3 regions of the Shewanella sp. LC6 genome follow, and region 1 is predicted to be linked to each of the others. Evidence: riboswitches for the same ligand, from Rfam matches in the RefSeq annotation. Region 1 holds a riboswitch; each other region holds the start of a gene.
The links. A riboswitch is a leader RNA that binds a small molecule or an ion and turns the genes downstream of it on or off. The one in region 1 is predicted to bind lysine.

Region 2: another riboswitch for lysine. It lies ahead of FJD32_RS18195 (Na+/H+ antiporter NhaC family protein); the one in region 1 lies ahead of FJD32_RS07730 (Na+/H+ antiporter NhaC family protein).
Region 3: another riboswitch for lysine. It lies ahead of lysC (lysine-sensitive aspartokinase 3); the one in region 1 lies ahead of FJD32_RS07730 (Na+/H+ antiporter NhaC family protein).

What each region holds. Positions count from the first base shown of each region.
Region 1 covers NZ_CP043902.1:1,690,436-1,700,896, reverse strand. The annotation lists partial or broken gene FJD32_RS07745 (Na+/H+ antiporter NhaC family protein) at 19-390, opposite strand; gene FJD32_RS07740 (RNA-guided endonuclease TnpB family protein) at 409-1,503, opposite strand; gene tnpA (IS200/IS605 family transposase) at 1,550-1,954, shown strand; partial or broken gene FJD32_RS07730 (Na+/H+ antiporter NhaC family protein) at 2,017-3,213, opposite strand; lysine riboswitch at 3,293-3,489, opposite strand; gene FJD32_RS07725 (FAD-binding protein) at 3,585-4,511, opposite strand; gene FJD32_RS07720 (electron transfer flavoprotein subunit beta/FixA family protein) at 4,512-5,261, opposite strand; gene FJD32_RS07715 (H-NS family nucleoid-associated regulatory protein) at 5,571-5,963, shown strand; gene FJD32_RS07710 (amidohydrolase family protein) at 6,171-9,245, shown strand; gene FJD32_RS07705 (amidohydrolase) at 9,245-10,461, shown strand, end outside.
Region 2 covers NZ_CP043902.1:4,036,893-4,047,353, forward strand. The annotation lists gene FJD32_RS18175 (AAA family ATPase) at 1-442, opposite strand, end outside; gene FJD32_RS18180 (hypothetical protein) at 528-941, opposite strand; gene FJD32_RS18185 (choice-of-anchor Q domain-containing protein) at 1,175-4,030, opposite strand; gene FJD32_RS18190 (IS1634-like element ISShes12 family transposase) at 4,655-6,268, opposite strand; gene FJD32_RS18195 (Na+/H+ antiporter NhaC family protein) at 6,608-8,188, opposite strand; lysine riboswitch at 8,272-8,443, opposite strand; gene FJD32_RS18200 (dienelactone hydrolase family protein) at 8,584-9,546, opposite strand; gene FJD32_RS18205 (hypothetical protein) at 9,829-10,461, shown strand, end outside.
Region 3 covers NZ_CP043902.1:811,443-821,903, forward strand. The annotation lists gene FJD32_RS03650 (IS982 family transposase) at 1-314, opposite strand, end outside; gene FJD32_RS03655 (S9 family peptidase) at 491-2,782, shown strand; gene arcA (two-component system response regulator ArcA) at 3,090-3,806, opposite strand; gene FJD32_RS03665 (DUF3293 domain-containing protein) at 4,389-4,823, shown strand; lysine riboswitch at 5,067-5,241, shown strand; gene lysC (lysine-sensitive aspartokinase 3) at 5,385-6,740, shown strand; gene FJD32_RS03675 (succinylglutamate desuccinylase/aspartoacylase family protein) at 6,742-7,857, shown strand; partial or broken gene FJD32_RS03680 (CorA family divalent cation transporter) at 7,912-8,499, opposite strand; gene FJD32_RS03685 (IS4-like element IS10A family transposase) at 8,597-9,805, shown strand; partial or broken gene FJD32_RS03690 (CorA family divalent cation transporter) at 9,819-10,214, opposite strand; gene FJD32_RS03695 (YacL family protein) at 10,395-10,461, shown strand, end outside.

The sequences.
Region 1 (10,461 bases):
CGAAGTTAAATCACGGACTTATAAAGCCGTACTTTTGGATTTAATGTGCAAACCAAAAATCGTCAATACAAACAATATGCTACAAGTCACTAATCCCGCATTGACCGATTCAGTAAAGCCAAGCACTACGTAGCCGATCATGCTGATCAGCGCAACGATTACTGCGTAGGGAAGCTGCGTCACTACGTGGTCGATATGATGGCAACTGGCCCCCGTCGACGACAAAATAGTGGTATCAGAAATCGGTGAACAATGATCACCAAATACCGCCCCCGCTAATACCGAAGCCAGCATAGGTAACATCATGGCTGTGTGACTGCCCATCGCCATATCCGCAGCTATCGGCAGCATAATCCCGAACGTACCCCAACTGGTTCCTGTAGAGAATGCATTGACATCCTCCCCGCGCTAAAGCACGGGGATTCCTACAGCTAGACGGCGATGCCCCGCCGCGAGAATATTGGTTGCCGCGTTTATATCGCGGTCGTGCTCTGCTCCGCACTCAGAGCACACCCATTCTCTTATTCCAAGACCAGTTCTACCTTTCGGACTGCTGACGGGGATCGCCCCACAGCTCGAACAGGTCTGGGTGGAGTAGGATTCATTGACTATTTCGAACACAACTGACCGCGCTATCGCTTTATATTCCAATTGTGTTTTGAGCATTGACCAGCCTGCGTCTAAAACCGATTTTGCCATTTTAGTTTTCGCTAACTTGGAGCTGCTCACATCGCCAACAAATATTGCGGCATTTTCATTGACCAGCCGCGTACTAAATTTATGCAAAGCATCTTTGCGACGATTCTTGATCTTCGCATGAATGGCCTTGACTCGCTTTTTCTTATTTGCTCTTTGGGCAACGCCTAAATCCGCCTCTAGATCGCGGTAGAAGTTCCCCCGTTCTAATTTAGCCCCATCACTGCAAGTTGCCGTATCTTTTAACCCTAGATCGATACCGATGGCTGTCTTTCCAGAGGTGGGCGCTGAGGCGCCTACATGAACACACACATTAAAGTACCAGCGTCCTCTTGAGTCTTCAGAGAAAGATCCTGAAGTAAACTCGTATTGTGAAAGCCCGTAGGTATCCCAAACCTTAAAGTGCTGTTTTGCGAATAAGACTTGCCCACTCTTCCACTTAGCAGAACCTTTTTTAAACGGCACAAAGCCAAGAGAGCGTTTAGAGCCTGAGCTTATTCGCCAACGTAACTTCGCTCGTTTGAATTGTTTTCTTGCTTGGGCGTGTTTGGCGCAGACCTCTTGAGCTGTGTGGGATGGAATAATAAATCCAGATTCGTTCCTAAAACTTAGAATCGGTTTTTGCACATCGTAAGCCGACATCCAGACAGGTCTAACCGCGCCAGCATCGCTATAGTTGCGACTCGCTTTCATGGTTAGTTCGTTGGCCAGGTTAAAGCATTGATTTACTTCATACGCCATCTGTCTTAACAGCTTCGCATGTTTATCTTTTACCCTAACACTTAAAGTTTTGGTCTGAATGCTCATAATGCACTAATATAGGTTCTTTAAGCTTGATTGTAAAGGTTGGCCTATGGAATTACGAAGAGGAAGGCACTGCATATTTATGATGCATGTGCATCTTATTTTTATTGCTAAATATCGTGGCAAGTTATTTACGGATGCGCATCTAAAAACGATGCGAGACATCATGGAAAAGGTCTGTGCGGATTTTGAGGCTGAGATCGTAGAGTTTAACGGGGAGCAAGACCACGTTCACCTGTTAGTGAACTACCCACCGAAAGTGGCTATATCGAAGCTGGTTAATAGTCTAAAGGGGGTTTCTAGCAGGAAGTTGAAACAGTACTATCCAAATCTTCATAAGCCAGCCTACATGAAAAATGCACTTTGGTCGCCCAGCTACTTTGCAGGATCTGTTGGGGGCGCTCCAATAGACGTATTAAGGCAATATATTGAGCAACAAGATAGGCCGCATTAAGTTGCTTCGCAACTTGCGCTATCCTTCCCCGCGCTAAAAGCACGGGGCTTGTCGCGCATTTTGGTCAGGCCCGCTAACACAAACATTAATGCAGGTAAGAAAGCAAAGGGAATATTCCCAGTGGCTAGGCTAGCCATAAACTTACCGGTTTCAAGCTGGCCGATCACACCTGCAATGGTCCAAGCAAATAACAAGATGTAAATCGCAGGCAACATAGAGCGAGCGCCCTGCACTACACCTTTTAATACCATTGATTTTTCAACGCCTTGCACTAAGTTAAGTACCAGCGCAACCGCTAAACCAATCAGGGCACCAAAGAACAGTGATGAACTCACATCGGTTTTCTCGAAAGCAGAAATAATATTAAATTCAATGCCTTCTTTAGCTAATACTTGGGCACCGCTATCGATCATAAAATACAGGGTCGCAAATACCAGTACTGTGATAGGTAGGAATAACCCGAGGATTTTACCTGTTTCAGCTTCGGGTAAATCAGCATTAGCACCTGGCGGTAAACCTTTAGTCTCATCGTATAAATTACCGCGCATGGCATTTAATTCATGTTCACGCATAGGGCCAACATCTAAGCCCATAAACGCCACACAAAGCAGTAATAATAAAGAGAAAATTGCGTAGAAATTCATAGGGATCATTTGAATAAAGACACTTAAATGCCCTGAATCCGCAAAACCATGTGCTGTTAATATTCCGCCAATTAACGCAATAATATAAGCGCCCCAACTTGATACCGGTGAAATGACACAAACTGGTGCTGCGGTAGAATCTAATAAATAAGCTAACTTAGCGCGGGAAATATGGTAACGGTCGGTAACAGGCCTTGCGACAGACCCAACGACTAAACTATTGAAATAATCGTCAATAAAAACAACACAGCCTAAAAACATGGTCAGTAATTTCGCATCGCGCTTATTACGAATATGTAACATTGCCCAATCAGCAAATGCCCGAGCACTACCACTCACAGTAATTAGAGCGGTGATCATCCCCAATACAATCAAGAAACCGAGAATGTATAAATTCCAAGAATTTACGCCATCTTCCGACCAAAAAAGTCCTTTTACACTGTTAAATAAAAACTCACCGCTGGCCACAGGAGAAAGTTGATTGAGCAATAATACTCCAATCACAATTCCTAAACCGAGGGAAAGAAGCACTCGGCGAGTAAAAATCGCCAATACAATTGCAACCACAGGCGGGAGCAAAGAAAGCGCCGAATCGGCATAACTAACTACAGTCATTGATTATTTCTTCGTCAAAATACGAATGGAGGGCGACTGAACTGGTGGGAAAAGGCAATAGATACCCAAGATCACCTGTCCTATCAGTAGCGCTCCATAGTAACTATTCCTAATATCCGTATCTGGAAATACTATGGCAGTGTTGTACCTATTAGACACAACCCCAGCAGTTGATCGTGATAAATCAAACTACTTCGGCACCAAATCCTTTCGTGAACGATCAACGGAATCACCCTACTGATCACTACTGATATTTGGTGCGCCTCTACTTCTAAGAACGCCCATACATGGGCGTGAGGCTCATAAAAACATAAGCGGCTAAGCAGTTACCACCGCGAAGCCGCTTACTCTGACTTAGCTCACAAATAAAATCAACTTAAGCTTGCAATCAACTGCGGAACGGCTTCGAACAGGTCAGCTTCGAGGCCATAATCGGCAACTTGGAAGATAGGCGCTTCAGGGTCTTTGTTGATAGCCACAATCACCTTAGCGTCTTTCATTCCCGCTAAATGTTGGATCGCGCCTGAAATACCGACTGCAATATAGAGGTTAGGTGCGACAATTTTACCAGTTTGACCGACTTGCAAGTCATTCGGAACAAAGCCTGCGTCAACCGCCGCACGCGAAGCTCCTACTGCGGCACCAAGCTTATCAGCCAGTTGCTCTAACATCCCGAAGTTTTCACCGCTGCCCATGCCACGGCCACCAGATACGATAATGCCAGCATTACCTAACTCTGGACGTGCTGAAACTGTCAGCGCTTGAGACACAAACTGAGCTTTGGCTTCAAACACTTTATCCAAGGTAGTCACAGCAGCGTTATTACCCTGTGTCACCGCATCGAAAGCACTGGCACGCACTGTCATCACTTTGATAGCGTCATGGCTTTGAACTGTCGCTAAGGCGTTACCCGCATAAATCGGGCGAACAAAGGTATCGCTACTCACCACGCCAATCACTTCCGAAATTTGCGCCACATCTAAAAGTGCTGCCACACGCGGTAACGTGTCTTTACCCGCACTCGATGCCGCTGCGAGAATATGGCTGTAGTTTGGTGCTAAGTCCACCAGCAATTTAGCCACGTTTTCGGCTAAATGCGCTTCATAAGCGCTGTTATCGGCAACTAATACTTGCGCGACACCTTGTAGAGCTTGAGCGGCTTGCACCACTGCACCACATTGATGGCCCACCACCAATACATGTACATCGCCGCCGATCGCACGAGCTGCGGTGACAACTTTAGCGGTATCCAGTTTCAGCGCCGCATTATCGTGTTCTGCTAATACTAAAATGGCCATTTAGATCACCTTCGCTTCATTCTTTAACTTTTCAACCAGCTCTGCTACCGACGCAACCATAATACCGGCCTTACGTTCAGCAGGCGGCGTTACCTTGATCACCGTTTGATGCGCTTTGAGCGTCACACCTAAATCAGCTACCGTCAGCACATCTAACGGCTTACGTTTGGCTTTCATGATATTAGGTAATGAGGCATAACGTGGCTCATTCAAACGTAAATCCGCAGTCACCACAGCTGGCAACGGTAGATTTAAGGTTTGCATACCACCATCTATCTCACGAGCAACTTGAAGTGAATTACCTTCAACTTTAATTGCTGAAGCAAAGGTCGCTTGCGGCATATCCGTTAATGCAGCAAACATTTGGCCCGTTTGGTTATTATCACCATCAATGGATTGCTTACCAAACAGCACTAATTGCGCTTGTTCTTTTTCTTGTACTGCTTTAAGTAATTTGGCAATTGATACTGGTGCTAACTCTTCTTCAGTATCAATGTGAATCGCGCGATCAGCACCTAATGCTAATGCGGTACGCAATTGTTCTTGAACGGCTTTATTGCCGATGCTGACGACCACTACTTCAGTAGCACTGCCCGCTTCTTTTAAACGAACCGCTTCTTCTACTGCAATTTCACAAAAAGGGTTCAACGCCATTTTGAGGTTTGCGGTATCAACGCTGGTGTTGTCAGCTTTTACCCTGACCTTCACATTGGCATCAACTACGCGCTTAACAGGCACCAATACTTTCATAGGGCTTCCTTCCTACACTTTCATGTACATGGACAAAACATTGGTGATCACCAATGCAGGATAGAGCCACTTTACGTCCTGTTAACGTTAACGTCAACCAAAGTCAAACGCTTGTTTGCATTTTTAAGACTGTCGTATTGGCCACATTTTTGAACACTTATTTGCCATATATAAAAAGTTCAAAAATTAAATAATATTTAATTTTTGTTTATTGCATAATTTTATTTGATTCGAGCAATATTAGTTTCTATCATTTAGCTGTTGTTCACCATTATCCTGTAATAAAAATAGAGTGGGACGAAAATAGATATGAGCGAATTTTTAGAGATATTAACTCACGGTCGTCGTTTTAAAGCTGCTGTAAAAGATCTTAGCGTTGAAGAACTGCGTGATTTAGCGGCTAAACTAGATAAAATTTTAGTTGAGCGTGAGTCAATGGAAGCAGAAGAACAGCAAGCTATTGCTGCTCGTAATGCAAAAATTGAAGAAATCCGTCAACAAATGGAAGCCGTTGGTTTATCAATCGACGATTTAGGTGGTGTTGCATTTAAAGCCTCGAGCAAGAAACGCGCTCCTCGTCCAGCGAAATACCAAATTGAAGTTGATGGCGAAGTGATCCAGTGGACAGGTCAAGGCCGTATGCCAACAGTATTTAAGAACGAAGTCAATAAAGGCCGTTCTATGGATGATTTCTTAATCTAATCCAATACCGTAATGGTAATGACAATAGCCATTCGCTATTATCATTGAGTAACATAAAAAAGCTCGCGCCCTGCGAGCTTTTTTATGCCTATCCCACCCCGCCCATTGTCATTCAAGTAAATGCTTAAATTGCGTTACAATTCATCTTTAGTATTTACATCTACTTTAGGTTACTCTTTATTCACCCTCCGTCTAAGTGAATAAAAAATGCAGATAAACAATAAGATAATAATAAGCTGCGGCATAATAAGTAGTTTTGTATCTCAACCCATTTTTGCCGAGGCCAATCCCATCCCCCCCGTCAATAAGTTAACTGCATTGACCAATGCAGAATTAATTCTTGCACCGGGGAAACGACTCTCAAATGCCACATTATTAGTTGAAAACAATCGGATCAAAGCCATTATTGACCAAGGTGATATCCCCGCGGCAGCACTAAAAGTCGATCTCAGTGGTTATACTATTTATCCCGGTTTTATCGATCCTTTTACCGATTATGCTATCGAGTTTGAATATCCCAAATTGCAGCTCACTCGTCCGGTATATGATATTAAGCGTATTGGCGGGAATGCTGAAAATGGTGCAATTCACGCTGAAAAAGAATGGTTTAATTACATTTACCCCAATAAAGAACGCGCACGAGATTGGATCAATAACGGCTTTACCAGTGTACAAAGTAGTAAACTCGATGGTATTTTCCGAGGCACGGGTGTCAGTCTTTCACTCGCGGACAAAACTGCCAACGAGGTAATTTATAGGGCGCACAGCCAACCTTTTATGGCCTTCGATAAAGGTACGTCAGAACAAGACTATCCCAATTCCCTCATGGGTAGCATCGCGCTTATCAGGCAAACCTTTGCTGATGCTAACTGGTATAACCAAAATAAGCACAAATCGGTTAATAGTTCAGCTACACCTCAAATTGAATTTAATATTGCCTTCGAACGTTTAGATAACTTAGCCGAGAAACCAATCGTATTTGAAACAAAAAATCTGAACGATTTATTGCGTGCAGCTAACCTACTCAAAGAACATAAGCAGCCCGCCAACTTACTCGCAAGTGGCCAAGAGTATGCTCGGATCAACGAATTAAAGGCTCTGAATTATCCTTTAATTCTTCCTCTTAATTACCCACAAGCACCCGATGTGGGTACCGATGATGCCGATCGCGAAGTCTCCCTTGCAGAACTCAGGCAATGGGAGCGCGCGCCCACAAACCCTGCCGCAGTAGCAAATGCAGGTATCCCCTTTGCGTTTACCCAATTTGGCATTAAGACCGAGGCGTTTTGGCCACGCCTTCGTCAAGCGATTGCGCAAGGACTCAGCGAAGATAAAGCCCTCGCGGCCCTCACCACTCAAGCTGCTGAAATGGCAGGAACCGCTGACTTGACCGGAAAACTTGCTCCGGGCTATATGGCGGACTTTGTCATTACTAAGGGCAATATTTTTAAAGACGGACAAATTTACAGTGTCTGGCTACAGGGACAAGAACAAGCCATCCGCTCACTTTCACAAGCCAAGATGTTGGGTGACTATCAGCTGACGTTGAATAATTTAACTTTAGATTTGAACCTTGAAGAAGCAGACAAAGCAGGCAAAACCACTTTGCAAGGAAATCTGAGCAGTGGCGAGAAGAGTATTCCACTCTCCAACCTCAAGCTTGAAGACGACGGCCGCGTCAGCTTTAACGCCAATTTAACTGATGCAGGCATTCATGGGATCAGCCGTTTTACCCTCTGGTTTGCCAAAGACGGCATTCAAGGCCGGATGGTAGACGCCCAAAGTCGTAGCATTAATGTTGCTGGTATTGCCCTTACGCCTCTGCCAAAGACGGAGCAAGTAAGCACGCCTAAAGCCGATGCATCGCAAACCTTAGTCAGTCAACTGACCTACCCTAACGTCGCCTATGGTTTAAGTGAGGCGCCCAAAGCCGAGAAACTCCATATTAAAAATGCCACCCTGTGGACCTCAGATAAACAAGGTATCTTGGAACATGCGGATCTGCTAATGGCCAATGGCAAGATTGAAAAAATCGGCCAGCAACTCAACACGCCTTCTGGATATCAAGTCCTCGATGCAACGGGCAAGCACTTAACAGCGGGTATTGTCGATGAGCATTCCCATATTGCCATCAACGGCGGCACCAACGAAGGCACCGACGCAGTCACCTCTGAAGTGCGGATTGGCGATGTGATTAATCCTGAAGATGTCTCCATCTATCGCGCACTCGCGGGCGGTGTGACCAGCGCACAATTACTCCATGGCAGCGCTAATCCTATTGGTGGCCAATCCCAGTTAATAAAAATGAAGTGGGGAGAAAGCGCAGAACAGCTAAAGTTTGCCAATGCCCCTGCCAGTATCAAATTCGCCCTTGGCGAAAACGTTAAACAGAGTAACTGGGGCGAAAAGTTTGTGCAGCGCTTCCCGCAGACGCGCATGGGGGTAAAAGCCTTATTTGAAGAAACCTTCGATGCAGCACTCGCCTATGAGAATGCACTGAAGGATTATGATGATTTACGCAGCAGTGAGAAGAAGAAAACCCTCGCACCGCGCCCAAGTTATCGCCTGCAGGCGGTGGCCGAAGTGCTTAAGCAACAGCGCGATGTGCATATTCACTCTTATGTACAGTCGGAAATTTTAATGTTCCTGCGCTTAGCCGAAGCCTACCACTTTAAAGTGCAAACCTTTACCCATGTGCTTGAAGGTTACAAGGTTGCCAGTGAACTGGCTGCCCATGGTGCGGGCGCCTCGACCTTTGCCGATTGGTGGGCTTATAAGTTCGAGGTTTATGATGCGATCCCGCAAAACGCGTGCCTAATGCAAAAACAAGGTGTGTTGACGAGTATCAATTCCGATGACTACGAAATGCAGCGCAGACTCAACCAAGAAGCAGCTAAGTCAATGATGTATTGCGGTATGTCAAAGGAAGATGCCTGGAATATGGTGACCATCAACCCAGCGAAACAGCTCAGAGTCGATGAGTATATTGGCTCACTCACCCCAGGCAAAATGGCCGATATTGTGCTTTGGAACGCCGAGCCGCTGTCGATTTATGCCAAAGTGACCCAGGCTTGGGTTGAAGGCAAACGCTACTTCGATCGCGACCAAGACCAGCTTGCCCAGCAGCAAGTAGTGGCTGAGCGTGCCGCTCTTATCCAAAAAATTCTCAGTAGTGATGATAACGCTAAGGCGGGTGAAAAAGTTACACCGCTTAACGAGCCACAATGGCACTGCGATACCCATTATCAGGCTTGGGGCCAACATCATCAGGGAGCAAAATAATGAAGCACTTACCCACAACCTTGCTGCTGTCGACACTGGCCATCACCTTGTCCGTGCAGGCACATAATCTCATCCCTACGCCTAAACAAACTCACGGTGTGTTGATTAAAAACGCCACTGTGCATACGGTCAGCCAAGGGGTACTAACCAATACCGATGTGTTAATCGAAAACGGCAAAATCAGTGCGCTAGGACCACAGTTACACGTCAACGGGGCTGATGGTAAAGCACAGGTTATCGATGCCACGGGCAAACACTTATATCCCGGCCTTATTGCACTGGATACCAGTCTTGGCTTAGTGGAAATCGAGATGGTTCGCCCGACCGTAGATAACGCTGAAGTCGGTGACTTTAACCCGCAAATTACTGCAGCAACGGCTTACAACCCGGATTCGGAGCTGCTGCCAACCATTCGCTATAATGGCATCACTCACGCACAAATCGTCCCTAGTGGTGACGGACTCGCGGGCCAATCGGTGGTCGTCGATCTCGATGCGTGGACCATTGAAGATGCATTGCACCCCAGTGAAGGCCAATTTCATGTTTACTGGCCACAGATAAAACGCATGCCAGAGGATGAAAAAGGAAAAGCCAAAGCGATTGAAAAAAATCAGCAGGCTATTGATAAGCTAATCAACGCCTTTGAGGACGGTTACCGCTATTTCTTAAGTCAAAATGCACAGGATACGGACAACACGCCCAATCTGCGTTGGCAGGCCATGTTGCCACTGTACCAAGGTAAAGCGACGCTATTTGCCCACGCAGACAGTGTTAACCAAATCGAGCAAGTGATTGCCCTGACTAAAAAATATCAATTTAAATTGGTCATTGTTGGTGGTTATGATGCATGGCGACTGGCCTCAAGCTTAAGGGAAGTGAATGCCAGTGTGATTTACCCGCACACCCTAAGCCTACCTAAACGCACAGATGAACCGGTAGATTTACCGTTTAAAATCCCTTCGTTGCTAGCAAATGCCGGCATTCCCTATGCCCTTGGTTTTTCATCGGATTGGAACAGTCGTAACCTACCCTATGCCGCAGGTTACAGCGCAGCTTATGGCGTTAGGGCAGAGCAAGCGTTGAAATCTGTCACGTTAGATGCTGCAAAGCTGTTAGGGATTAACGATTTAGGCGCTATCGAAGTAGGCTATCAGGGCAGCGTTGTGCTGAGTGACGGAGATATCCTCGACCCCATGAGTAACAAAATTGATGCGAT
Region 2 (10,461 bases), 2.3 Mb from region 1:
TCTTTCTCTGAAAGCCAACTGAACGAGCTTCGTTAAAAAAATCATTATTTTTATTGAAATTCATAAAAAAATCATAGAATAGCTCAGGATCAATATTCACAGCCTGAGTGCTTACACCTCGTTCAACACCTAAAGAAAGAGATCTGGAATTTTGTAAAAAACTATTTTCAAATTCTTCCCAGTTAAAGACCCCATCATCCATTGAGACTATAACATCTCTTACATTACCACCATCAGATATTTTACATTCAATACGATTAACACCTAATGCCTTTAATGAACTTTCATCTTGAGAAAGAAATGCGCTAATAGCTTTTAAAAATGTTGTTTTCCCACAACCATTATCACCGAAAATAATAGTAACATTATCATCAGAAAAATTAACACTAGCAAATCTATCTCTTGATTTAAAGTTGTGAAATGTTATTTCATCAATTCTCATAAAAACTCCATTTTTTTAAAATTAAAACTTAAAATGATTAAAAACCAATCAAGATAACTATTAAATATTAAGTAAAAACTAAAATCTATTGAATATTTGTAGAATCATAAACTCTATCAAATTCTGCTTTGGCATCGGCTTTATGGTTTAGACAGTTAACCATATGCTCATCTGACTTATAGTTTTTGCAGTCTTCGGGGACGATATAGTATTTGCGCCATGCTTCGGCTTTACGTATGCGTGCCGCTTCATTTTGCTGAGCGATACGTTGCTGTTCCGCAGCCCGCTGAATTGCAATTTGTTGCTGTTGATATTCAATAATCTTGCGTTCTTTTGCGGCTTGTTGGCGAGCAAGTTCAGTTTGCTTTTGTTGCATAGCAAACTCATTAAGCCCTTGCGTCAGGCGGTATTCGATATAACTCAAATAGCCAATTCGCACTAACAAAGTGACCAAACCCGCTAACAAGATCCCTAAGGTAATTTGTAAAACTGATTTCATTCCAAAATCCATTTCTATTCTGAACAGCTCTTTTCATCAGAAAACATAAATACTACGGGATACACCAGAACTGGCATTGTTGCACCAGTGACGTTGAGAAAAATGGGCAGGTCATAGTAATACTAACCTGCCATTCCTGTGCTTTACATTCCATGAGTCATTTCTGGTTATTTAGCAAACTTGCATCCACTGTTTAGCAATTAGAGCTTTAACAATTAAAGAATGTAGCATAATCAGTTTAATCTAAACTCTATTGCACCAATATCAATGACTTTTGTTCCATTGTTATCACCGTCAATTGGTCTTGCTACACCATATAAATCGACATCTACGTTTAACGGCACACCAGCATCAATTACCGGTGAGTTACTAAAAGGATATCCATTATTATCAAGTAAAGGATCGGCAAAAAAAGTATTCACTTCAACTTGTTGGTCCTGCATATCTATATACACCCCCCTAACATCATTAACTATATTATTACTTAAGTTAATGCTGCTTCCAGAAGCAAACTTATACAAAGTACTAGCATACGAAGCATTATCAATTAAATATCTAGATTTTGAAACGATATTGTTATCGATTGACATTTTATAATATGGCTCATCAAGCCCATAATAAATAAGCTTCACTACAGATTCTAGCCCAAGAAAAGTATTATTGTAGATTTCTAATTCAGAGGACATACTTGCATTAAGAAACTGACATCCGAAATATAAATCAGGCGCATCCAAAAGATTGCCAAAATATATATTATTCACTAGTCTAGTCTTAGTATTTTGTGCAACAGCATAATTACCGCTTTCAATCCTAGGGCAATGGTAATCATCATCCAAATTACTAGATACGTAACCATTATCGAGAGCCTTACCTATCAATATATTTTGTTCAAAAAGCATCTCTCCGCTATTTAAAATGGATACTGACATGAGGTTGTTTGGTGTACCATCAAATAAATTACGTGTAATAGCACCTCCACTACCCTCTACCTTTATATAGTGATTAGCTAAGGTAAAACCATTTACACTACTATTTTTATCAATAATTAAACTTGGTTGCCAAAATGAAGTTTCGCTGCTATAAAGCTTAGCACCTTTAGATTCCGCCTCTAATAGCGTTTGTTTTTTAGATAAATCTAAATCACCAATATAAATTCCTGCCGGAACATTAACTTTTTCACCATCGGCCGCCATATCAATCTGTTTTTGTAATGCTTCTGTAGATTGACCAACCACTATTGGAAATGGTATTGAAGATAACACTTTATCACCAGTTATAGAGCTGAGTGAATTGAATACTAACTTCCCTTCCCCTTGACTATCTCCCCTAATATCAAGTGTAAAACTATAAGCCCATTGATAGTCTTTAAAAACAATTTCGTTTCCAACCAAACAACTATACTTTTCATGGCTATTAACACATTCGGCACTTAATAATGTGATATTTTCCGGTATGTCCAGTCTAATTTTATTGCCGGTCACAGGATCAAAGCCACCAAATTTAGATTCTTGCTGATGAATTGTAAACGCTAGCTTTTGTGAAGTACCAACTAATTCCATCATATACTCTTGACGGTTATCAATCCACAATCGATAAGATACATCAGCAGCATGTCTTGCAACATCAATTGTTGCTTGGTTATTCGACAAATCCTCATCATGTCCAAGATGCTGTATTTTTGCAGTGATAACACTTTTAATCTCTGCTCCATTTGCTGTGTCAGCATTTAAATAGATCTCTTGAACAGCTTTATATCCTGGTGATATATTATCCCATTTACAGGTCAGTTCGAGCCGATTATCTGTTAAAGTACAAAAATTGGAATGAGCATAACTATCGCTATCAAAATAAACAGGAAGAGATGTTGAGTAGGTCGTCAACACTGTTCCGCTGTCAGTTGATTTTACATCACTTTCGACTTCAGCTTTTACGATAATCTTTTTAGAATAGCCTTGGGTTTCATGGGATAAAGTAACTCCGAGATCAGCAATTTTAGGAAGTATTTTTTTATCGTTAGGATGACCAAAAGATAAGAACTCTTGCAAATTTGTAAAGCCATCACCATCTAAATCTTGAGTCGCATCCAAAGCCGATGTTGGATTTAAACCAAAAGCCAACTCCCAACCATTAGTTATTCCATCGTTATCCGCATCCTCAAATGAGGTCAATATGGAGGGTTTATAGTATTCCTTTAAAAAAGCATATTCTTTATTTACCATGCCACTATGTAGCATAATTTTATAATAGGTGTAATTAGAGATTATGTTTCCTCTTAACTCCTTATAGAATTCAACTGAAAATGTAGCTTGACTACTGTTACTTCCCCTAACAACAAACTCACCACTTTCTTCATAGGCATGTACCATAGTGTTAAGTTTAAATAATTCATTCGTTTGGACATCCCAGAACCCTAAAGATGAATCGAATACGCGACCTTGTATCCTAAAACCATCATTTCCACATAACACCATCTCATTACCAGTTCTAATAAATTTAAAATTTGAAAATAAGATTTGTTTTTTATTATTTACATCTGAAAACATTAAATTATATGTTGCTTCAGTTTTTGCACAAGTTAAGTCCTGCTCTACATATTGTGCAGTACCAGCAAGTAAACTGTGACCTAAAGTACCTTTTACATCAACATCCTCAAAAATCACGGTACTATCAATAAGTATTCCATCGGTGGAAAATCGGTTTGCTCTCACAGTAGCTTTACCGTTAGTTGTCATACCATCTTCAACGCAATTAGTGAAAGCAATATTTTTTTCTTTATCTGAGCTTCCATTCGAAATTTTAATCGTTCCACCACCAGAGCAAGTCGAACCCAGTTCGCCACTTTGATCGTTATAGTCCGGTAGTAATTCAGGAATGAGTGTAAAGATGTACTTGTACACTTGGCCTAATGTTTCTGTATTCAATGGAGCTGCAGACTCAATACCTGCATATTGGTCTTTAATATTGATAAATTTAGACAAGGGATCTTTGGTGACAGGAGGTGGGGTAGGTGTTTCTGCTGAAGAATCTCCACCACCGCCACCACATGCTGAAAGACATAAACACAAAAGGGGTACAAGTGCATATTTCATATCATAACATCCATTTATTTGATTTTATTAAATTATTTAAAATATTCGGATAGGTATAACTTTCATTGTTTATAACTGACACTGAGGTTAAAAAAATTGGACAGGCACTTTTATGCCTTAACAATCGACCTATAACACCTGAGCCGAAGGAATACACCACCCCCTCGGAGTTGCCGCAGGGCATTTGCGTTCGTTGCGTGAGCGAGGCATGGATGCCGAGATAGCGTCAGTCGAATCAGGGACGAGCGTCTGACGCGATAGCATAAGAACGCTTAATGCCCAAGGGGCTTTCAACTCCGTTAGGGGCGGCAAGGGAGATCCAAGAGGGAATTGCTGTTGATCCCCTCTTGGTCGGGTGTGGGTTGAAGACCCACGACCTTGATTCACCTCGGCCGAAAGGCCGCTAAATAACCAGTTCACTACTTTGTGAACCGACAAAAATCTTTCCATGGCTACCGCACTTGGCCAACACCCATTAGCCAAGGGATTGCACTGCTGTAATGCTTTTATAGAATCTAGAATCTAGAATCTAGAACCTAGCACCTAGCACCTAGCACCTAGCACCTAGCACCTAGCACCTAGAGTCTTATCGCATATTGTTCAGGCCGACTTTCCGCACCTGATTTAGGAATAAATTTGCCGATACCGTTCGCCTAACACGTCGAGAATGATCTGCTGGTCCACTGTGAGTCCTGTGACTTGAGGTGGCGCCTCTCCCAACTGGTACTCGTGCACCCCGCCAAAGCGTAAAAAAATCCACCGCGCAGTCGGTTTTTGCGTGGGTTTCTTTTTCATGTCCGCCACACTCCGGTTCTGCTCTACTAAGCCCTGCCGGATCCGGTGCTCCAGCGCCGCATAAATCATCAGGCTACAGGTCATCACCATCAGCAACGCTTCGATACGTTCCGGTTTTTTAAGATATAACGAGGAGGTTAAAAATTCGGGACTTTTCAGAAACCTAAAACCACGCTCGACATTCTGCTGGGCTTTATAGGTAGCCAACAGCTCAGCCATGGTGAGCGTTTCACTGTGATCATTGGTCGCGAGGATGAACACCCCTGTCTGGTTGCGCGCCTCAGCCACCCGCGCCAAGCTACTTGCGGCTAACCCCTTGATGTGAAATTGGTAGTTCACCGGCATTTCACCCTTTTGGGGCCTTCCGCGCCCTGCATAGATAGGTTCACTCACGACTTCTGCTTCTAGTTGCAGCAGATTTAAGCTGACAGCAAAACGGGCTAATTCAGCCTGCGCATCGGTCTCGCAGGCAAAACGCTGGGCACATAATTTGTTGAAGGCTTTCAGTTCACGCGTGCTGTCTTTCAGTAGGTTTTTGGCTAATGTTTGCTGCTCACGGTGGCTGGCCTGTTCGCTGCGCACCAGCAACCAACGCTGCGCGACGTCGGCATAATTGGCGCTTTGCCAACAGCCATGATAGCCATTGCCCAGCGCAACCAGCGACTGGGTGCCAATGGTTGCCACGGCTCGCTTGGCTTCATTGAGGGTGACAGGCACACGAGTCACGAACAACTGTTGCTGTTGTGCCAGTAGTTGCAAGGTGTCGGCGCAATACAGCGCCGCATCGCCGACCAGATAACGACTCTCCTGCGCGGCCTTGAGACTGCTCAAGTGGCGCCGTACCGTCTGGGCAAAGGCCTTGGTATCATTAATATTACCACTCAAGGCTTGCATGTAGATGGGCAGGCCGGCCTGATTTTCACAGATAAGCTCCAGGATAACCTGGTTTAGCTCTGGCCGATGGTCGCGGCTATAGCCCCGTACCAATTGCAACTTACCGAGCTGCTCGCCATCGGCTTGGTCATAGGCGCCATCGACGTGGAAGCTGGTGATATCGAGGTGTACTGCAGTACTTTTGAGCCCCAATCGTTCAACGACCTGCTCCGCCATCACCTGATAAAGCGTGCTGACATCGGCCTCAAAGAGGGCATCAAGGCAGCGGCCGAGCACATCATCATTGAGGTCATCGGCACAGATCCCCGGGCCAATCAGGCGTTCTACAGGCTTGTTGGCAAAGAATTGCGGGAACATGTGCAAGGTCGAACTATGAAAGCCAAGACCGTTCAGTATCATCGCCACCAACGCTTCACCATGTGAGACTTTGTAGGGCGGCGTTTTGGGTAGCACCGCATCAATCATGCGAGCAATGCCGAGTTCTTGGCAAAGTGCAGCGACCAAACCAAGGTGGTCGAGGTTACGGATAGAGATAGCGGGAGCGGCCATGATGAATTACCTGCAAAAGAGAGTAATAGATCAGAATGACCGATCGCCGTCAAGTTTTTTAAATCGAAAATTAGGTGCGGAATGACGGTTCAGGAGGTGTTCTTGCGAAATAAAGACACATCTTCCTGATGCAAGTGAACTGAATCGAGGTCACGATTAAGTTTCATCCTTGTTAAAAACCTAAGATAACGTTGTGCTGAACATCTGTCTACCACTTTCACATTACAAATTAGATAGTTAAGTGATGACTTAAGTTTATTTGAACGGATGCAGGCTTACTCAAGCCCACAAAAAACCAAGGGGCCCATAGGCCCCTAGTTGATAGCGTGTAAAAGTGCCTTATGCCGTAGCTAACAAAGGCTGATTTTTCGTTTTACGCAGATGATAAGCAGTGAAGAGCACAAACCACAGGGCGCTTACGGCGAATCCAGCTAAGGTTGAATGCATAATCCCCATGGCCAAATAGCCTAAGGTGGCGCCAAAGGCGATGGCTAACGCATAGGGTAGCTGGGTCATCACATGGTCAATATGGTGGCAACCTGCCCCCGTGGCCGACAAAATACTGGTGCTGGAAATCGGCGAGCTATGATCGCCAAACACTGAACCCGCGAGCACTGCGGCAAGCATTGGCAGCATTAACGCGATATCGCTGGCAGCGGCCATGTCGCCAGCCAGTGGCAACATAATACCAAAGGTGCCCCAACTGGTTCCGGTAGCAAATGCCATGGCGCAGGACAACACAAACACCACCGCAGGCAACACTTCAATTGGCAAGTTACCGTTGGCGAGGGAGGCCAGATATTTGCCAGTCTCAACATCGCGAACAACCGCACCAATCGCCCAGGCAAACAGCAAAATATTAATGGCGGGTAGCATGGCCATCACGCCTTGCGGGGCGGCTTTAAGCCAGTTTTTAGCACCCAATTTTAACCGCAGCGCAAGCAGAATTGACACCGCTAAGCTGCACAGCGCGCCATACACTAGCGAGGAGCCCACATTGGTGTTTTCAAAGGAGCCAAGTACGCTAAATGGCAGCTCTTTTTCATCCAATACTGCCGCACCAGAGGAAATCATAAAATACACGGTCGCGCCGGTGAGGGTTAGGATCGGCAATACCATATCGATCATGCCACCGTTACTTTCTTCAGGGCTTTCCATATCTAAGCCGATTGGACGAGGCTTAGTCGGATCCCAAAGCTTCCCTTCCAGCGCCCATGCTTCATGTTTACGCATTGGGCCGATATCCATTTGAAAGATAATCACCACCAGCACCATCAACAGGGTAAACACGGCATAGAGATTCATCGGGATCATCTCAACAAAGGCTGAGATTGGGCTTTGCTCACTAATGCCGTGGGCGGCCATAATGCCACCGATAAGCGCGATAATATAAGCGCCCCAAGAGGAGATGGGCATCAATACGCACACGGGCGCAGCGGTAGAATCTAAAAGATAAGCCAGTTTGGCGCGGGAGATTTGAAAGCGATCGGTCACCGGACGGCAAATAGCGCCAACCGACAAACTATGAAAAAAGTCGTCAATAAAAAACGCAAACACCATCACCCCAGTTAAGCCTTTCGCGCCGCGACGGGTCTTAGCGCGCTTAGCTGCCCACTCGGCAAAGGCGCGGGTGGCGCCAGAAACCGTCATCAGACTAATGAGTCCACCAAGCAGCAACATAAACAGCAACATATTGATATTGTCGCGATTAAGTGCGCCATCGACCCAAAAAATCTTCAGCACGGTATTGAACATATAGTGCAATGAATCAAGGGGAGAAAACTGATTGAGTAACAAACTGCCGGCCACAATCCCTACGCCAAGGGATAACAGTACGCGACGAGTGATGATCGCCAAGGCGACGGCTAATAAAGGGGGAAGCACTGACCAACCTGAGTCAGCAAAATGACTAATGTCCATGATCTCTTTTCACCAAAAAACGGGTGGAGATCTACCGAGAGGATAAAGAAACAAAACCTATAGGGAGGTATTACTCCTCAGCCCCTTCAGGTAGCGCTCCATAGTGGATGACTATGGCAGTCTTGCACCTATTTGATGCAAAACCAGCAGCTCGGTTTGATGACCTGGCTACTTCGGCGCTGACTCCTTTCCTTGTACATCTGCGGCATCACCCTCCGCACAAGTAGTCATAGGCAGCGCGCCTCTACTTAAAGGTATTCGAGCGGGCATTCTAGCGAGATGGGAACCGATAGCAAGTATTTTGATCCCACTCGCGTATAAAACAATGAATCACCTACAAGTTGGTAACACAAGAAACATCAGCCCATCAAGCGTTGCAATAGCGCCAAATGGACTTATACGAGTAAATGTTTACCAAAAAAATCTAAGGTTCTTGTCCATGCGAGCTCAGCCGTTGGCTCATCATAACGGGCGGTGGAGTCATTATGAAAACCATGATTCACATTCGGGTAAAGATAAGCGACGTAATCGGCTTTATTAGCCTTTAGCTGGGCTTCATACTCGGCCCATGTATCGTTAATCCGTTGATCTAAAGCGGCAAATTGCAACATCAGTGGGCCTTTCACGCGGCTGCGCAGCTCAGTTGCTGCGGGTGTGCCATAAAAAGGCACACCCGCCGCTAGCTCATCGGGAATGGTGGCGGCGAGCATATTGACGATATAGCCACCAAAGCAGAAACCGACGGCACCGAGTTTGCCATTACTCTGCGGGTGCGACCTTAAAAAGCGCGCGGCGGCGATAAAGTCCTGCTCGATTTTGGCTCTATCAAGGCTAGCTTGCATGGCGCGGCCCGCATCATCATTACCAGGATATCCACCAAGGCTGTAAAGCGCATCTGGGGCAAAGGCGATATACCCCTTGGCCGCTAAGCGGCGAGCCACATCTTCGATATAGGGATTTAAGCCACGATTTTCGTGCACCACCAATACCACAGGGGCTTTTTTACTGAGATCTAAGGTCTTAGGATCGCCCGCCTTTTGGCCTGGGATCAGCAACGCGTTTGGCAAGACTAAATAACCGCGGCCTTCACCATAACCATCGGGAGATGGAAACTTTACATAACTGGCTTGAATGCTGGGATCGTTAAAGGAGACTTGCTCGGCTAAGGCGTAATTAGGCATTAGTGCGCCCGTCAGCGTGGTCATGGTAAAACCCAGTGCCACAAGGCCCGCAAGGCGAGCCATAAACTCACGGCGGTCGATAATGCCGTGGGCATATTCGTCATACCAGTCAAAGGCTTCCTGAGGAATGACAGGGAAAGGTGGTGTGGTTAGTTCTGGCTTATGATCTGGGCTCATCGTTCTTTCTCCATTAAACAAGCTAACCACTGGTTTATATTCCCTAGCTTGTGAGTTATCTAGCGGCCTTACCAAGAGTAAAGGATGAGAGCTTATCAGGGCAATTAGCTTTATGCCGCCCATTTAATAATTCTCCACTCATCAATAGCCAATTTATGGTTGACCATGCGCCCAAATTGGCGTGAGCTTTTTATTCCCTAGGGGCATTTTTGTGTATAATGTCGCCAAACAACATATTAATATCATTACATTTCAATAACATAAGTTACCAATGGAGTTCAAATGGCTATAGGGATATGCAGGGTACTTTGTACCACTGTCACGCTCACGCTTGGGTTAACGGCTTGCGATAATCAGGTTTCTGATAAGTCAGCAAGTATACCCGCTTCGCGCGAGTATCAGATTATTTCTACTTCACACCTCAACGATGGTTTCGAAACTCGTAAAGTGTTGCAGGCACGATTGCTGCTGGATTACCAGTTACAAGATACAGAAGGTAAGGCGGCCAGCTTAACCACGCCACTAACCCATAATGCCCGCTTTTTTATCCAACCTAACCTGCTGCAAATTAGCGATTATGGCATGCCGATCCCGGTGAGTAATATCGACCCAAAAGCCAAATCCAATGAACTCGCTCAGTTGGTTAAAGATGGCTTTAATGTGGAATTTAACAATGGTGAAGTCCGCCAACTGACACCCATTGCCAAGATGGATCAAAAAGATATCAAGGAGTTATTTGAGCGCTGGCAAAATCTTAATAACTTGTTTAAACAAGCCCCAACCTTGCCTGTGGCGCTTGAGCCTCGCGTCGGTTATAGCACAAGCGCCCCGATGGATGGGCGCTTAACTTGGACGGTTGAGCAGGTCAGTGAAGATAAATTAATCGCCGTGTTACAAGGTGAAAAAGGCAAGTAT
Region 3 (10,461 bases), 880 kb from region 1:
CCAAGCTTTGAAGTCAGATAGCTACACATAGGGACAACGACGCTAGGCATTAATGCAAGGAAACGAGTGTAGCTCAACAACTCTGGAAAATAGGGTTTTAGCTGGCGACAAACATAGTGCAGATAATAATTTTTGAAATCTCGGTAATGTGATTGATGGAAATGAATGATAATGGTCATCACTTCTGCGGGAGAAAGGCGACAAGGTCTATTACGCTTCATTTCACCATTATCAAGCAATAAGCGTTGCCAATGTGGGATAAATAACTGACAGAAATCATCGACATCACAGTAAGTTTCAACTAGTTTGTTCATGCTCGTTCCTTTTTCTAATCACTCTTGGTCGAATGATCGGATCAGGGAACGAGCATTTAGTTCCTTTTGGGAGCTAAATTCTTATCCGAAGCTCAGGTTATTTAGGCTGTGCCTTGGCACAATGGCGGCAGTTTTTCATCGTCCATCAAGGGCGAATATGCTTCCAAGGAATAATAATGACTAAAAATGGGTTAGCTTCTTCCCTGCGCTCGGTGACATTGGGCGCCTCATCCCTACTGATAGCGAGTCAACTGGCCATGGTTTCTAGCGCGATATTTACCCCCGCCTATGCACTTGAGGGCGGCACAACGCCGCTGACTATCGAGCGCATGAATGCGTCTCCTGCCTTGGCGGGCACGAGCCCCCGTGGATTAAAGTTATCCCCCGATGGCCAAAGGGTGACCTATCTTGCGGGACGTAAAGACAACCAGAACTTTTACGATCTCTGGCAAATGGATGTGAAGACGGGCGAATCTAGCCTGTTGCTGAATGCCGATAAGTTGGCGAGCAATGAACTGTCCGATGAAGAAAAGGCCCGCCGCGAGCGCCAACGTATTTATGGCGACGGCATTATGGAATATTTCTGGGCGGACGATAGCAAGGCGCTGTTGATCCCTGCCTCGGGTAATCTGTATTACTTCTCCTTAGCGGATAACAGCGTTAGCCAACTGCCGATAGGCGAGGGCTTTGCCACCGATGCGCGCCTATCGCCCAAGGGCAACTTTGTGTCCTTCGTGCGGGACCAAAATCTGTATGTGCTTAATCTTGCGACTAAAAAGCTTGAGGCCATGACCACCGACGGTGGCGGCGCGATTAAAAATGCCATGGCGGAATTTGTCGCCCAGGAAGAAATGGATCGTATGACGGGTTACTGGTGGGCGCCCGATGAGTCGGCCATCGCTTTTACCCGTATCGATGAGTCTGGCGTTGAGTTAGTCACCCGCAATGAAATCTACGCCGATGGCATTAAGCTTACCGAGCAGCGTTATCCGGCGGCGGGTAAAAACAATGTCGAGATCCAACTGGGTGTTGTGACCCTTAATAATAAAGCCATCAATTGGGTCACCTTAAGCGATGATAAAAATAAAGATATTTACTTGCCTCGCGTCGATTGGTTGCCGGATAGCAAGCATTTATCCTTCCAGTGGCAGAGCCGCGATCAACAAAAATTAGACCTGCAACTGGTGGCGCTCGATGCGCTGACCAAGCCGAAAACCTTAGTCAAAGAGCGCAGCGATGCTTGGGTGAATCTAAACAATGACCTGCACTTCTTAACGCAACAGTCGGCGTTTATCTGGGCCTCGGAGAGTGACGGCTTTAATCATCTCTATTTATTTGACCTAAAAGGTAAGCTGAAGACACAACTGACCAAGGGCAATTGGGCAGTCGATGAGCTGGAATATATCGATGAAACCGCAGGTTGGGTGTATTTCACCGGCCGCAAAGATACCCCCATCGAAAAACACCTTTACCGAGTGCCGTTAGCGGGCGGCAAGATTGAGCGTGTGAGCCGCGAGGCGGGGATGCACGATCCGGTATTTGCCGATAATCAAAGCGTGTATCTGGATTATTTCAATAGCTTATCTCAGCCGCCGCAGATCAGTTTACACGGCGATAAGGGCCAACATTTGGCGTGGGTGGAGCAAAACCAAGTCAAAGTGGGTCATCCTCTGTATGACTATGCCGGACTGTGGCAACTGCCTGAGTTTAAAGAACTTAAGGCAGAAGATGGGCAAATCTTGCAAACGCGTCTCTTTAAACCCGTGCCCTTCGATGCGAACAAAAAGTACCCCGTAGTCGTGCGCGTATATGGCGGCCCACATGCGCAATTAGTGACGAATAGCTGGAGTGAGCAGGATTACTTTACCCAATACTTAGTGCAGCAAGGTTATGTGGTATTTCAACTGGATAACCGTGGCAGTGCCCACAGAGGCACTAAGTTCGAGCAAGTTATTTATCGTCACTTGGGCGAGGCGGAAGTGAACGACCAAAAGGTTGGTGTCGATTACCTGCGCAGCTTGCCCTTTGTTGATAGCGATAATGTGGCGATTTATGGCCACAGCTACGGCGGTTATATGGCCTTGATGAGTCTATTTAAGGCGCCAGATTACTTTAAAGCAGCAATTTCGGGCGCGCCCGTCACCGATTGGCGCTTGTACGACACTCACTACACTGAGCGTTATCTTGCTCATCCCGCGAATAATGAGCAGGGTTACGAAGCCAGTAGCGTGTTCCCCTATGTGAAAAACTATCAGTCGGGGCTATTGATGTACCACGGCATGGCCGACGATAACGTGTTGTTTGAAAACAGTACTCGCGTGTATAAGGCGTTGCAGGACGAAGGCAAACTGTTCCAGATGATTGATTATCCGGGGTCTAAGCATTCGATGCGCGGTGAGAAAGTGCGTAATCACTTATACCGCTCGCTGGCGGATTTCCTCGATAGACAGCTTAAAAGCGGCAAATAACTCAGCGTTAGGTTGGCATTTATATCAGACTGGTATTTATGCCAGAGTGGCGTTTTTAAAAGAGTGGGGTAACGTCCTCACTCTTTTTTATTTTGTATGATTCTGAGTTAAGCCTATTTAACAGTACGCTGCTTAGTTTAATCACAACACACTCAATACTTATCTGGCGCTTAATATTCCAGTTCACTGAGTTGTATTTTGGATTTCCAGTTTGCTTTATTTCGTACAGCTAAAACCTTTTTTGCAGAGATAAAAAAACCAGATCCTAGGATCTGGTTTTTATGGCGTTCAAACGGTAAGTTGAAGATTAGTCTTCTAAGTTACCGCAGAAACGGTAGCCTTCACCGTGAATGGTAGCGATGATTTCTGGCGTATCTGGCAAGCTTTCGAAGTGCTTACGAATACGACGGATTGTCACGTCAACAGTACGGTCGTGTGGCTTTAACTCACGGCCAGTCATCTTCATCAGTAGATCGGCACGAGTTAAGATTTTACCTGGGTTTTCAACAAAGTGCAGCATAGCGCGGAATTCGCTACGTGGCAGTTTGTAAGATTCACCCTGTGGGCTGACGAGAGAACGGCTGTTGATCTCTAGGCTCCAATCGTTAAAACGATAGTATTCTACAGAGCTCTTTTCTTCGACTTCATTGCCTGCGCTATTAACACGAGTCAGAAGGTTGCGAGCACGAATCGTCAATTCACGAGGATTGAACGGCTTGGTAATATAATCGTCCGCGCCAATTTCAAGTCCAAGGATTTTGTCGACTTCGTTGTCACGGCCTGTTAAGAAGATCAGACCGATGTTGTTGATTTCACGTAATTCACGTGCCAACAACAGACCGTTTTTACCTGGTATGTTAATGTCCATAACCACGAGGTTAATTTTATTTTCCTGCATAGCCTTATGCATTTCTGCGCCATCATTGGCCTCAGTTACCACATACCCTTCTGCCTCGAAAATACTTCTTAGCGTGTTACGGGTAACGGCTTCATCTTCAACGATCAGAATGTGCGGATTTTGCATATTAAGTACCTAAATTTTAACCAATATTCTAACCATAAGAATCACTTACATCGGATTCTTATATTCATAAAATGTTGATACTTCCACTTACTGCTCTGTGCTTCAAAGGGAAGATCTTCACGGCTACACGTCAGGATGTATATAAGTGAACGTTTAAAGTGTAATACGATAAAACGTAACCAGTATCAACTTCGATAAGCAATAGTTAAAAATAGTTCCTTAACTATTGTTTTTTTTAAAATGTTTAAATGATAAATCAAATGTAGAACACATTTTAAAAGATGTCTGGCCAGCATAAGGTGATTTCGCAGAGGAATCTAACAAACCCTTGTCAAGATTAAGCAAACTTAATGTTATCTGCTTAACTGGCCAATGACGACATTGTACTCGTTTTAGGCATTTGTTAACAAATGAAATGTTAACAAATTTCAGGCTGAGACGCTGATTTACCATGATATTTACTTTAGTCATTGATTAGTATAACTAATGTATTTTTAATTCTTGTGAGCCAGTTCACGCCTCTTTGGATTTTTTAGGCTCTCTGTTAAACTAGCGCGGGTTCATTTTTCGACTAGACTACCAATGGACAACATGACTCAAGATTTGTGGCAGCATTATCAAACGCCGTTGTTTTTGCTTACTCAAGCATTATCCTGTGATTTTTCCTTTGCTGTAATTACCGCCCATAATCCCGCTTCAACCCTCCTCACTCCCAGCCAAAACCGATTACTCGACCGCCAACTTCTACGTGAAATTGAATTATTAGGCAGTCCCTATCGTGCACTGATTGGGGCATCGCCAGATTTATCCCATATGGAGAAGAGCTGGGCCGTGTTTATTGATCGCAGTATGGCCTTGCAGTTGGGGAAAAAGTTTAATCAATACGCTATCTACATGGTGGAACAGGGCGAGGTGAGTTTAGTGCCTTGTACATTAGCCGGGCAAACAGAGGTGTGTTTAGGTCGATTTAACGACTATGTGCGTTTGGTTTATGAGCTACCGGACTTGGTCACCTAACCGCGATTGACGCTTTTAATCGCTCCTCTGGCTAAGCTTTGCTGATCTCACGGCAAGGCTAGTTTGTTTTTCTTCTTTGCTAGATCTGATTGATTTTTCCCTATTCTCATTTGGCATGAGTCGCAAACGTTTTAAATTCCCATTGTTTTTAAATGCGTTTATTGAATTTGTATATAGTGTGTGAAATTAGCATTGACTTCATTAGGGGTTTATTGCTACTTTTTTCGTCCCTTTCCGGCGGAAAGGAACAGAAGAGGAGCGTTAACTAGGTAGTCAGTCAGAGGAGCACAAACTCCAGCGATGATTGATGAGGGAGATTAACGCCGAGGCATAGATATGGTTGCTGCATGTTTATGTCGGTCGCTTAGGCTGAATCCTAACGATTGTCACCTGTAATTGGTGGAGAGCTTCTGGTGACGATTGCTGTTTCCCTTCTATTGGGGTGCGTATCATTGAGCACCAGGCTCTTCGAACGAAGTTAGTTCGGAGCGTAATCATGTTAGTTAATCAATATCTTATCCTAGTTTGTGCCGTGTCTTCTGCTTCTGCGGAGGTGCGCTAATGTCTCTTGTTGTCGCAAAATTTGGTGGTACTTCAGTCGCCGATTACGGTGCAATGAATCGCTGCGCCGATATCGTACTGGGCAATCCCGATTGCCGTTTAGTGGTGGTTAGCGCCTCCAGTGGCGTGACGAACCTGTTGGTTGAACTGACCCAAGAGTCAATAAACGACGATGGTCGCTTACAACGATTAAAGCAAATTGCGCAGATTCAATACGCTATCTTAGATAAACTCGGTCGCCCTAACGATGTTGCTGCCGCATTAGATAAGCTGTTAAGCCGTATGGCGGTATTAAGCGAAGCGCTGGCGTCCCAGCGCAGTAAGGCCACCATGGATGAGTTATTGTCCCTTGGCGAGCAGTGTTCGTCGGCATTATTTGCGGCGGTATTGCGCGAAAAAGGCGCCAACTCAAGTGCCTTCGATGTGCGCCGTGTGTTGCGCACCGACAGCCATTTTGGCCGCGCCGAGCCACAGGTTGAGCAAATTGCTTTGCTATCGAGTGAGCATTTACTGCCGCTGTTATCTGAGCAAGTGATTGTGACTCAAGGTTTTATTGGCTCAGATGAAGCGGGGCAAACCACAACTCTCGGCCGTGGCGGTAGCGACTATTCTGCGGCACTGTTAGCCGAAGCGTTAAAAGCCTCAGCGGTTGAGATTTGGACCGATGTGGCCGGGATTTATACGACCGATCCGCGCCTCGCGCCAAATGCCCATCCGATTGCCGAAATCAGCTTTAACGAAGCCGCCGAAATGGCGACCTTTGGTGCTAAAGTATTACATCCTGCGACGATTCTTCCGGCCGTGCGCCAACAAATTCAAGTGTTTGTCGGTTCAAGCAAGGAGCCTGAAAAGGGTGGCACTTGGATCCGCCATCAGGTTGAAGATGCACCCGTGTTCCGCGCGGTGGCGCTGCGCCGCGACCAGACGCTACTCAATCTGCACAGCCTACAAATGCTGCATGCACAGGGCTTCTTGGCTGAAACCTTTGCCACATTGGCAAGACACAAGATCAGTGTGGATTTGATCACCACCTCCGAAGTTAACGTATCCCTGACCTTAGATAAAACCGGCTCCGATTCAAGCGGGCAAGGTTTATTAAGTGAAGCGTTACTGCAAGAATTATCGCAACATTGCCGCGTGCGCGTGGAGGATGGTTTAGCATTGGTGGCGATTATCGGTAATCGCATCGCTACGACTGCGGGTATTTGTCGCCGCGTGTTTGAAGTGCTCGAACCCCATAATGTGCGCATGATCTGCCAAGGTGCCAGCCCGCATAACTTGTGTGTGTTAGTGGCCGAATCCGAAGCGGCACAAGTGGTTAAAGCGTTGCACGAAAATTTGTTTGAAGGCGTTTAGTATGTTGCCGACAACATCGTCTCTGCAAATTGGGGAGCTTGCCGCAGGGCAGGCTCTGACGCTGCCGATTTATCACTTCAAGCCAAGTGGTCACGTATCTGGCCCTAAAGTGTATATTCAGGCTAATGTCCATGGCGCTGAGGTGCAAGGCAATGCGGTGATTTATCAATTGATGAAGCAGTTGGAAAATTGCCACATCTTAGGTGAGATTACCTTAGTGCCCTTGGCTAATCCGCTGGGGATTAATCAAAAAAGCGGTGAGTTTACATTGGGGCGTTTTGACCCTATCACTGGCGTAAACTGGAATCGTGAGTACTTAAATCACGCGATAGATTTACCCGCTTGGTACAGCGAGTATGCCGAGCTTAGCGATAGCGAACTTATTCAAGCATATCGCAGCACCTTGATTGAAGCTTGCCAGCAGCGGTTACGTAACGATTGGGGCGTGACCACGGGCCACAGATTGGCGGTTAGCTTACAGGCTATGGCCCATGCGGCGGATATAGTGCTCGATCTGCATACTGGGCCTAAATCCTGTAAACATTTGTATTGCCCTGAATATGATATTGCAGCGGCGCAGTTTTTCACGATTCCTTACACACTGGTGATCCCCAATAGTTTTGGTGGCGCAATGGATGAGGCGGCATTTTGTCCTTGGTGGCAATTGAGTGAAGTGGCAAAAGCGCAGGGGCGGGATCTTAATATCGCCGTTTCAGCTTTTACCTTGGAACTGGCGAGCCAAGAACGCATTTGCCTTGAGGATGCTTTAGTCGATGCTAAAGGCATTTTGGCCTATTTAAGCCATCGCGGGGTGATTGCCGAGCAAGTGGAACCCGTTAAGATGCCGCGTTTTGGCTGTTATCTTAAGGATTACAAAAAGTACCATGCGCCTATGGCGGGCTTGGTGGAATATGTGGCGCCCGTGGGAGAGCCGCTTGCGGCGGGTGAGACCTTAGTCAATCTGCTGCGACTCGACTTATATGGCAGTGCGCAGGAGCTGACGGCACTCAGTTTGCCCCAGGATTGTGTGCCTATACTCCATTTTGCTTCGGCGTCGGTGCATCAAGGCACAGAGCTCTATAAAGTCATGACCAATCTGTTTGAATTGCCATATTAACGGCAATCAGCAAAACAAAACGCCAATCTCGAGATTGGCGTTTTTTATTACAGTCTACAACCACTTAAAGCGATAGAATAGCGCCATTTGCAAGGCAACCAGCGATATTAAAATGCCGCAGAAGGTCGCAAAAGCCCATGCGTTATCCGCACCGGGAATACCGCCGATATTGACCCCAAGCAAACCGGTTAAAAAGCCCAGAGGCAAGAAAATTGCCGAGACTAAGGATAAGAAATACAAGCGCTTGTTTAGCTGCTCCGATTGCTGGCTGAGTAACTCTTCCTGGGTCACATTGGCCCTATCACGCAGTGCATCTAAGTCTTCAATTGTGCGAATAAGCTTATCCGTGGTTTCGCGCATCTTAAGTTTTTCGGGTTCATTAAACAGCACAAATTGATCGGACAGCATCTTAGTGAAGGCTTCTTTCTGTGGGCCTAAATAGCGGCGCAAGGCTACGGTTTGTCGGCGTAGTTCGGCAATATCAGTACGTAAATCTTTAACATTGCCAGAAACAACTTGTTCTTCTAATTCTGAAAGTTGCTCCTCTAGCGTATCGATAAAATCGACTTTACGTGTAGTCAGTTTTTCACAAATGGCGAGGAGAAAATCTCCTGTGGTGGTTGGGCCTGTGCCCTGAAGAATCCCCTGATGATTTACAAATAAATCATCAAATTAGGGTGGAAGCGCATCTTGTTGCATGATCAAATGGTTTCTCCAAAAACTACACTTGGACAACAAGATGCGCGAAGCCAATATCCTACAACATTCTTTACACCAATACTGCCCAGAACTTCACCTAAAACGATTAAACAGCTTGATGCTGGCCTCTAAGGCACTGATTGAATGTAAGACACTGACCTTGACTGAGTTAGGTCGAAATTTACCAACCACGGCCCGAACCAAGCACAACATCAAGCGCATTGATCGTTTGCTCGGCAACACGCATCTGCATCAAGAACGGTTAGCTGTCTACCAATGGCATGCCAGCCTCATCTGTTCTGGTAACCCTATGCCGATTGTGCTCGTCGATTGGTCAGACATCCGAGAGCATAAACGCATCATGGCTCTGCGCGCCTCAATAGCCTTCAATGGCCGCTCTATTACCCTGTATGAGAAGTCCTATCCCCTATCAGAACAATGCTCTAAGGCCTCCCACAACGGTTTTTTAGCGGACTTAGCCAAGATTTTACCTTTGCATGTTACCCCTCTCATCGTGACTGACGCGGGGTTCAAAGTGCCTTGGTACAAAGAGGTTGAGGCGCATGGTTGGTTTTGGCTAAGCCGTATTCGCGGTACAGTTCAATTTGCAGATATTGGCGCTGAAAATTGGCGTGCAGTTCGCAGTACACATGACTTGGCCAACGGTCAAGCGAAGAGCCTGGGTTGTAAGACCTTGACCAAAACTAACCCTATCAATTGCCATCTCACGCTTTATCGTAGCAAACCTAAGGGGCGTACAAATCAGCGTTCAACGAGGACTAATTGCCACCATCCATCGGCAAAAACGTACTCAACATCGGCGAAAGAGCCTTGGGTGTTAGCCAGCAATTTACCACCAGAATCTCGGAGCCCAAAGCAGCTGGTAAACCTGTACGCCAAACGTATGCAAATAGAGGAAACCTTTCGTGACCTCAAAAGCCCGGCATACGGCTTTGGCTTACGCCAAAGTCGTACCAACAGTCCAGAGCGATTCGACATCATCCTACTGATAGCGTTGATGGTTCAATGCCTGTTGTGGCTAGTTGGTTTACACGCACAGCAACAGGGCTGGGATAAGCATTTTCAGGCCAATACCATTGGGCATCGAACGGTACTCTCAACGATTCGCTTGGGATTGGAGGTACTCAGGCGGCCTGATTATCAAATCACGGAGAAAGAATTGCTGGCGGCCTGGGTATTATTCGCCAATCAGTTGCTCAAATATGGCTATGCTATGGCTGATTTATGAGGGGATCCTTCAGGCCTGTGCCTTCCATGATCAGTTCAGCCACATCTTTAACCGATTGCAACTCGCGATCACAGGTGGAGATAATGCGCTGTCTATCGGCGTAAATTCGCACGGCGACCATATCTTCAGGTGCTGAGTTTGGATTTAAGTTAATACCGCGCAGTGCCAGTAATACGCCTTCCCCTGCCAATACGGCTCGAGGGCGAGTATCTTGGGCGAGCAGGGCATCGGTTTCGACTTTATTAAGGCCGCTGTTTAACACCCAATGGCGAGCCTTTTTGTGGCGATAACGTAGGTGTACCCAAATCAACCCGTCCTTAGGGTCCCAATTTTCAAGTTGTTCTGGGCTTAAGGTTGAGCCAGCTCGTGCGCCGCTAAGCACTATGCTATAGATAAATCCTTCGTGCATGTCACATTCCATCTCATGCTAAATCATCGGGTAAAGCTAACTGATTTTACAGTGGAAATGAAGCCTAGCGTCGTTTCCTCTCACAATAACCTCAGCGCTAGATGAGTAAATTGCTGGCCAAGCAACTTATGATGAAATAGATTAAAATTAGCCTTAGTTGTAATGTATTGAGAAGATAAAATGGAATATGAATTTCGGCGTAACAGTTTGACTGGCACGTATTTAGCCAGCTTTAGCATGGACCATG